Regions from separate parts of the Caballeronia sp. INML2 genome, predicted to be linked through region 1. Evidence: predicted binding sites of a transcription regulator. Region 1 holds the regulator's gene; the other holds the start of a gene.

Region 1 (3,498 bases):
GCTGCGCGAGCGGGGTCTTCAGGCGCAGGGACACTTCGCGTTCGGGCACCCGATCGACGAAATCGCCGCGCTTGCGGAAAGCCTTCAGGTCGATCTCGTCGTGGTGGGGCATCGCTGCCGCAACGGTCTCGCGCGCTGGTGGATGGGCGCGGGCAACACTCCGTTGCTCGACCGCGTGAAGTGCAGCATTCTTGTAGCCGTCTGTCAGGCCGGTGAATCGGCGGAGGCCGAAGACGAAGCGGCCTACGCCGCGAAACCGGTCAAGGCCGAAGCCGGCGCCTGAAGAGGACGTTCGACGCGTCACCCGTTGAGATCGACCGCGACGAGCTTCCATGTCACGAGGCCGTAGCGATGGAAGATCGCCGAGTAACGCGCATCTCCGGCGCCGTGCTGATACGTGACGACGAACGTGTTCAGGCTTCGATAACCGGCCGTGGTCTGGGGCGGCACCTTCGGTGCCTGCTGCGCGGTCGTGACGCCGGGGGCCGGCGCGTCCGGGTGCGCCGCCGATGAGCCGCTCCCGGCCGGCGGCGGCTGCTCGCCCGGATCGCCGCGCGGCGGAATGCCGTTCAGAATCGCCGCGACGCCGTCCGGTGTCGCATAGGAGTCCACCAGAGGACCGACGAGCGCTGCGCCGATCATCGCCCCGATGATCGCGAGCGGATTGCTCTTTTGTATATCGACGCGGCGCGTGAGCAGCGCGCCGACCTGCTCCTTGAGGCTCGCGCGCAGCGCGGGAAAATCGACGTACTCGTTGACGGTCTGCGCATCGCGCGCATCGGCTGCGCGTTTTACGCGGTTCAGCGCGATGTAAGGCGACGCATAGATAAAAGCGAGCGCCGCGGCGAGAATCAGGACGAGGACTGCGGCGGCGACGGAGCGGCTAGTGCGGGACATGCGACGGCGAAGCCTCTCTGCAAAACGTGAATCTGAAATTGACCTCGCAGGCGCGTGATAAATCCCGTTGATTCACATTCTGCGGGCGGTGCGCCTCGTTTCAGGCGAGGATGCCGCCGGTGAGCCCTGCGTTTTCCTCCGCGATGCAACGGTCGATCATGCGCGACACTTCGTCGATCTTGCCTACCAGAATCACGCGTGACTGGCCGCGATAGACACGCACCGGCGCGCGCTGTTCCGGCTCCGCATGCACTGTGCTGTTCAACGACACGCGCGCGAAAGCCGGCTGCTGGGACGGCAGCGCGGGCATTTCGTCGAAGAGATCCGACGTAGTTTCGGCGCGCGGCATGCCGCAGGCGATCAGCGCGCGCAGATGGCGCAGGCGGCCGAATTGACGGAAGGGCAGCAGCCGGGCAAAACGTTCCATGATGACTCTCCAGACGATAGGACGCACCGCGGCGCACCGCGCACGGCGGCCGTCATGCTTGTTATGTTTGAACCGGCTCGACTGAACGTCGAAAGCGGTTGGTGAGGCTATCTTGCGATGTCAATGAGACATTTCTTGTCCCGTTGCGAAAGTGAGCGAATGATTTGCCTCCGACTTTCGCTTCCCGCCCATGTCGCGCGGAGACCTCAGAACTCGCCTGAACGAATCAGCCCGACCGCGATGCCTTCCAGCGCGAAATCGCTGCTGCCGGAGCGCACGAAAATATTCTCGTAATCCGGGTTTTCGGCGATGAGCTCGACGCCGTCCGGACGGCGTTTCCAGCGTTTGACCGTCACGTCGTCGCCGAGACGCGCGACCACGATCTGTCCGTCTTTCGCTTCGGTGCGCTTCTGCACGGCCAGCAAGTCGCCGTCGAGGATGCCGGCGTCGCGCATCGAGAGGCCGCGCACTTTCAGCAGATAGTCCGGCCGGCTGGAAAAGAGCGCGGGGTCGCAGGCGTAATGCTGCGAGATGTGTTCCTGCGCGAGGATCGGACTTCCGGCCGCGACACGCCCGACGAGCGGCAGCGACAGCTGCATGATGCTCTGATGCGGCAGCGTGAATTGATGGGGCATGTCCTCCGAACGATCGGAGCGCGAGGCATCGCCGAGCAGCCTGATGCCGCGCGACGAGCCCGCCGCGAGTTCGATCACGCCCTTGCGCGCCAGCGCCCGCAAGTGCTCCTCTGCGGAATTCGCCGAGCTGAAGCCGAGTTCCGCCGCAATCTCGGCGCGCGTCGGCGGAAAGCCCGTGCGGTCGATCGCGCGCTGGATCAGTTCGAACACCTGCTGCTGCCGCGCGGTAAGTTTTGATGTCTTGGTCACTGGCTCGGGCCCTTGGTGCACTGTATGGATGGACAGGTGACTGTATTTTTATACAGTATTTCGCGCTTTTCAAGCTTTACTTTAAGTTCGCCCGTCTGCGGCTGCCGCGCGCACGCTTCGCGGCCGCGATCGCTTTTTCCATCCAGGAATATCGTTCTTAGCAGTTTTACGTATAAAAAAGTGAATAACGATTATTTCTAATCATATAGACGCCTCGATAGACTGATTCCGTCAATTCGATAAGACGGAGAACGGGGAATGCAAAGCATCAGACTGGGATTGGGCAAAGGCGCGCGGCGCCTGCTCGCGGCGGCGGCGCTGACGGCGGCGGGCGTTGGGATGGCCGCGTCGGCCTTCGCGCAGACGTCGTTTCTGAACGTCTCATACGACCCGACCCGCGAGCTGTATCAGGACTTCAATCAGGCGTTCGCGAAAAAGTGGAAGGCCGATACCGGCGAGACGGTGACCTTCAAGCAATCGCACGGCGGCTCGGGCGGACAGGCTCGCGCGGTGCTCGACGGTCTGCAGGCCGACGTCGTCACGCTCGCGCTCGCTTACGACATCGATGCGCTCGCCTCCAAGGGACTCGTCGGCGCGGATTGGCAAAAGCGCCTGCCGGACAACGCGTCGCCGTACACGTCGACGATCGTGTTCCTCGTGCGCAAAGGCAATCCGAAGCACATCAAGGACTGGGACGATCTGACGAAGCCCGGCGTGTCGATCGTCACGCCGAACCCCAAGACCTCGGGCGGCGCGCGCTGGAATTACCTCGCGGCGTGGGCGTATGCGCAGCACAAGCCGGGCGGCAACGAGCAGACCGCGAAAGATTTCGTGACGAAGCTCTATAAGAATGCCGGCGTGCTCGATTCCGGCGCGCGCGGCGCCACGACGAGCTTCGTGCAGCGCGGCCAGGGCGACGTGCTGATCGCGTGGGAAAACGAAGCGTTCCTTTCGGTGAAAGAGTTCGGCACCGACAAGTTCGAGATCGTCGTGCCGACGGTGAGCATCCTCGCGGAACCGCCGGTCGCGGTGGTCGACAAGGTCGTCGACAAGCACGGCACGCGCAAGCTCGCCGATGCCTATCTCAAGTACCTGTATAGCGACGAAGGACAGCAGATCGCCGCACGCAACTTTTATCGGCCGCGCTCGGACAAGGTGCCCGCCGAACTCACCAAGCAGTTTCCGAAGCTGAAGCTCTACACCATCGACGACACGTTCGGCGGCTGGACCAAGGCGCAGAAGACGCATTTCGCGGACGGCGGCGTGTTCGATTCGATCTATCAACCGCAG
Region 2 (3,498 bases), on a different contig from region 1:
CGGTACGCAGCGGGCTCCCGTAGAACGGCCGGTGCTGGCGCGTCATCAACTGGATGGGCGTTTCAAGCAACCATGAAGGGCGCGGCTGATCGCCGGGCAGCGGACAGCCTTTCACATCGCTCGACACCGACACCCAGTTCGATACGATCTCGGGCCGATGGTCGGCCACAGGTGCCGCGCGCAAGACGTTCTCGTGGCCAAGACGCGCGACGAGCAACTCCATTAGCCGGTTGTGGTCGGCCGCGCTGCCGCCCGGCTCGGGGAATAGCGTGTCGGACGGCGGCTCGGCGGCTTCAACGTCATTCACTTCAAGTCGCACAGCGATGACCGCGGCCGCCAACTCGACGCGTCCAACCCGTTCTTTGAGCAAGCGCGTCAGGTGTTCCTCGTGCCACGTCGGCTCGGCGAGCGCCACCTCAATCGTCGTTGGCGGCAACGCCGCGCGCCCTCGTTCATGTTCGAGGTCGATCGAAAAGCGCGTGAGTGCCAGTTGCTTGCTCGCGAGCCAGCCGGTCAGTTGCACGATGAGCCGGCGCGCCACGAAGAGGACGGCTTCCGCGTGCTCGACGCGATCGGGTAATTCGATGCGAGCGTTGAACGACGGCGGCGTCTGGACCCATTCGTAGAGTTCGGGTGCTTCCCCAACGGCGCGATCGAGCGTATCCAGTAGCGCCGTGCCGCAGCGCTTTTTCAGACCGGCGCGCGGCAAGCGCCGCAGGTCCGCGACGCTCGTGCATCCGAGGCCGTCGAACCAGTCGGCGTAGCGTCGGGCTTCAAGAACGAGCAGGGCGGGCAAGCGCGGCAATTGACGCATCAGCGAGCGGATGGAGAGACGTCGGCCGCCGCGATAGCGGGCCATGAGCCATGCACTCTGGCCAGTGGGCGCGACGCTCATCCGCGCCGTGAAGCCGAAGGCGGAGAGCGAGGCGCGGATCGCGCGTCTGAGCGCGCGAACGCCACCGAATAAGCGCAAGCTCGCGGAGACGTCGACCAGCACCGTCTGCTCCTCAGCGATCGACACTTGCGGGCTGAACTGCATGAGGGCGGTGGACACGTCCGCGACCGCCTGCTGCTCCTTCAGTTCGTCTTTGTCGTGAATGCGCGCATCGGGCGCGAGCGTGAGAGCGCCGCCTTTGCGCATGCCGATGCGAACACCCGCCTCGTGCGCTGCCTGATCGAGCGCAACGACACGCTCGTGGTCGAGCACGACTAAGCCCACGCCCGACCCCAAGCCCGCCTCACTCGTGGACGACCAGTTCGGCTGGAAGACTTCTCGGCTGAGGTGCGGCAGATACACGCCGATCCACACTTGCATGGCGATTCAACAGGATAGGCGAATGGGTCAATCCAACGACAAGCGGCTCATCACGCGCCGGGCCGCGGCGCTTCACAGACTCCAATGAAACGCTGTCGCGCGCAGGGCGAACAGCAATGCGAAGCGGGGCAGGCGACGTATCGCTCGCGGCAGCGAGCGGCCGCACCATGAAGAACAGCGATTCGCTCGTCTGCGCGGCAAGGTGCAGGCGGCGTAGCGCTTCCGGTCGCACATGCGTTTGCCAGAAGATCAACGCGCCGAACGTACCCGCGCGAAGGATCTGCTCGCCCGCCCAGAGTGCATCGGCGGTCTTCTGGGCATGCACGACGTTAATCGACGTCTCAGGCAGGCCCCAGTACGCCGCTGCTTCGGGTTGAAAGCGATGAGGCGGCTGCAGGAAAGCAATGCGTCGTTGCGCGACAGCCTTGAGCGCCGGCAACAGCAATCGCATCTCACCAACGCCGGGCTGCTGGACCAGTAAGTCGGTGAGCGCGCCTTTGGGCCAACCGCCTCCCGGAAGTTTTGCGGCAAGCGTCTCAGATCCACACGGCACGACGTTCACGCGAGCAGAAGCCAGTTGCGAGCCGCGCCAAATCGATGGATGAATGTCTTCAAGGGCCAACGCTCCCATGTTCAACCCCGTACTGTATGTTTGTACAGTAGTCTACACGATGCGGGCAGCGAACGGTCGGGGGTCTAAGTCAGCGGCCCGGGTCTGATTCGATCGCGAAGGTAACTCTGTCGTTTTCGCGCATCAGTCGGGTAACTCCTTATCGAGTAGACGTTACCGAAATCGTCGTTCCGCACGCGCGGCGCGAACCAGAAAGGAAGCTGCAAGCGGCATGCCGCTGAGCAATATCTATCCGGTCTTGATCACCTGGATTGGTTAATACGCATATGACATACATCGAAAAGAAGGAAATAAAACTTCCTTCGCGAACGATTGCGCGAGACGTATTTGCTGTAGAAAACGACTACCGCGTGTAACTAAATGTTGCAAACGACGGTCCGTAGTCAGACAATTCACTCGCGCCCTGACGAACGGCGCCAACGAGCAAGCCGAACTCACTACCTAGTCCGCCGCCATGATCCACGCCTCTTCTGACCTTGGTTCGATCCGCGAATTAAACCTGTCGTACCTGATGCTCGCGCGACGCGTCCTGGCGTCGGATTGCGAGGCGGCACGGTCGCATTTGGGTCTGTCCGCGGAAATGGCGGATACGCTGCTCAAGCTCTCGCCGGCGCAAACGGAAAAGCTCGCGTCGTCGTCACAATTGCTGTGCTTTTTCCGCATGAGCGCCGATGCGATGCTCGCGGGCCTCGCTGGTCGCAGCAACGAAGCTTCGATCTCGACCGCCACCAATGACGCTCTGCTGGCGGCCTAACCATGACCACGACCGTTTCCTCCAAAAGCCTGGCTGCCGAAGCTGCTCAAGTCATGCGCGCGATCGCGCTGATCAAGCTCGGCGCGCGCATGCAAGTGCTGGAATCGGAAATCCCGACGATTTCGCGTGAACGGCTAATTCGCCTGTATCGCGAAGTGAAGGGTGCATCGCCGCCCAAGGGCATGCTGCCGTTCTCGGAGGACTGGTATCTGACGTGGGCGCCGAACATCCATACGTCGATGTTTGCGAACGTCTACGCCTTCCTGGAAGCGAACAGCAAAGGGCTGGACCGCGTGGATCTACTGACTCGTGCGTACTCGCTCTACGCCGAGCATTTCGACATGATCGGCGAGCCGTTGCAGATGGACCTGACGCGCGCGTGGACCTTCATCCGTTTCAAGGACGCCGGCATCCTGCGTCTCGCGGGCTGCACGCGTTGCCGCGGCAAGTTCGTCACGCACGCCCATGAGCCGTCGCATTCGATGGTGTGCGGCATTTGCCAGCCGCCGTCGCGAGCAGGCAAGACGAAGGCGGCCGCAAAAGCCGCGCTCGAGCGCGACGCCGCCTTGCAGGCAAAGGCGGCCTGAGCGTTTATCCGCGAGCGGCCCTTGGCACGTTGAAGAGCCGCGAGTTCGACTGACGGGCAGCAACAGCGCTGTCCGCTGCTACTGCCGTCCGTCGGCGACGAAGCGGGGCGGAAAGACGATGCAGCCGGATTCGTCGCGCTCTAGCGGGATGTCGGGATTGTCGAGCATCTTCTCGACCTCTTCGACCTCTGGCAACGGCGGCCATGGCCAT

The links. The regulator LexA, encoded in region 1, represses DNA repair genes until DNA is damaged. The targets are predictions, from matches to a motif close to ACTGTATNNNNATACAGT.
Region 2: the regulator LexA is predicted to act here: its motif matches at 1,959-1,976, upstream of imuA (translesion DNA synthesis-associated protein ImuA).

What each region holds. Positions count from the first base shown of each region.
Region 1 covers NZ_JALQDH010000017.1:5,755-9,252, forward strand. Annotated here, with positions in the region: gene NCT32_RS06495 (universal stress protein) at 1-283, shown strand, start outside; gene NCT32_RS06500 (DUF2939 domain-containing protein) at 301-897, opposite strand; gene NCT32_RS06505 (hypothetical protein) at 998-1,324, opposite strand; gene lexA (transcriptional repressor LexA) at 1,531-2,208, opposite strand; gene NCT32_RS06515 (sulfate ABC transporter substrate-binding protein) at 2,467-3,498, shown strand, end outside.
Region 2 covers NZ_JALQDH010000094.1:928-4,425, reverse strand. Annotated here, with positions in the region: gene NCT32_RS31130 (DNA polymerase Y family protein) at 1-1,315, opposite strand, end outside; gene imuA (translesion DNA synthesis-associated protein ImuA) at 1,239-1,946, opposite strand; gene NCT32_RS31120 (flagellar transcriptional regulator FlhD) at 2,401-2,700, shown strand; gene flhC (flagellar transcriptional regulator FlhC) at 2,703-3,287, shown strand; gene NCT32_RS31110 (hypothetical protein) at 3,366-3,498, opposite strand, start outside.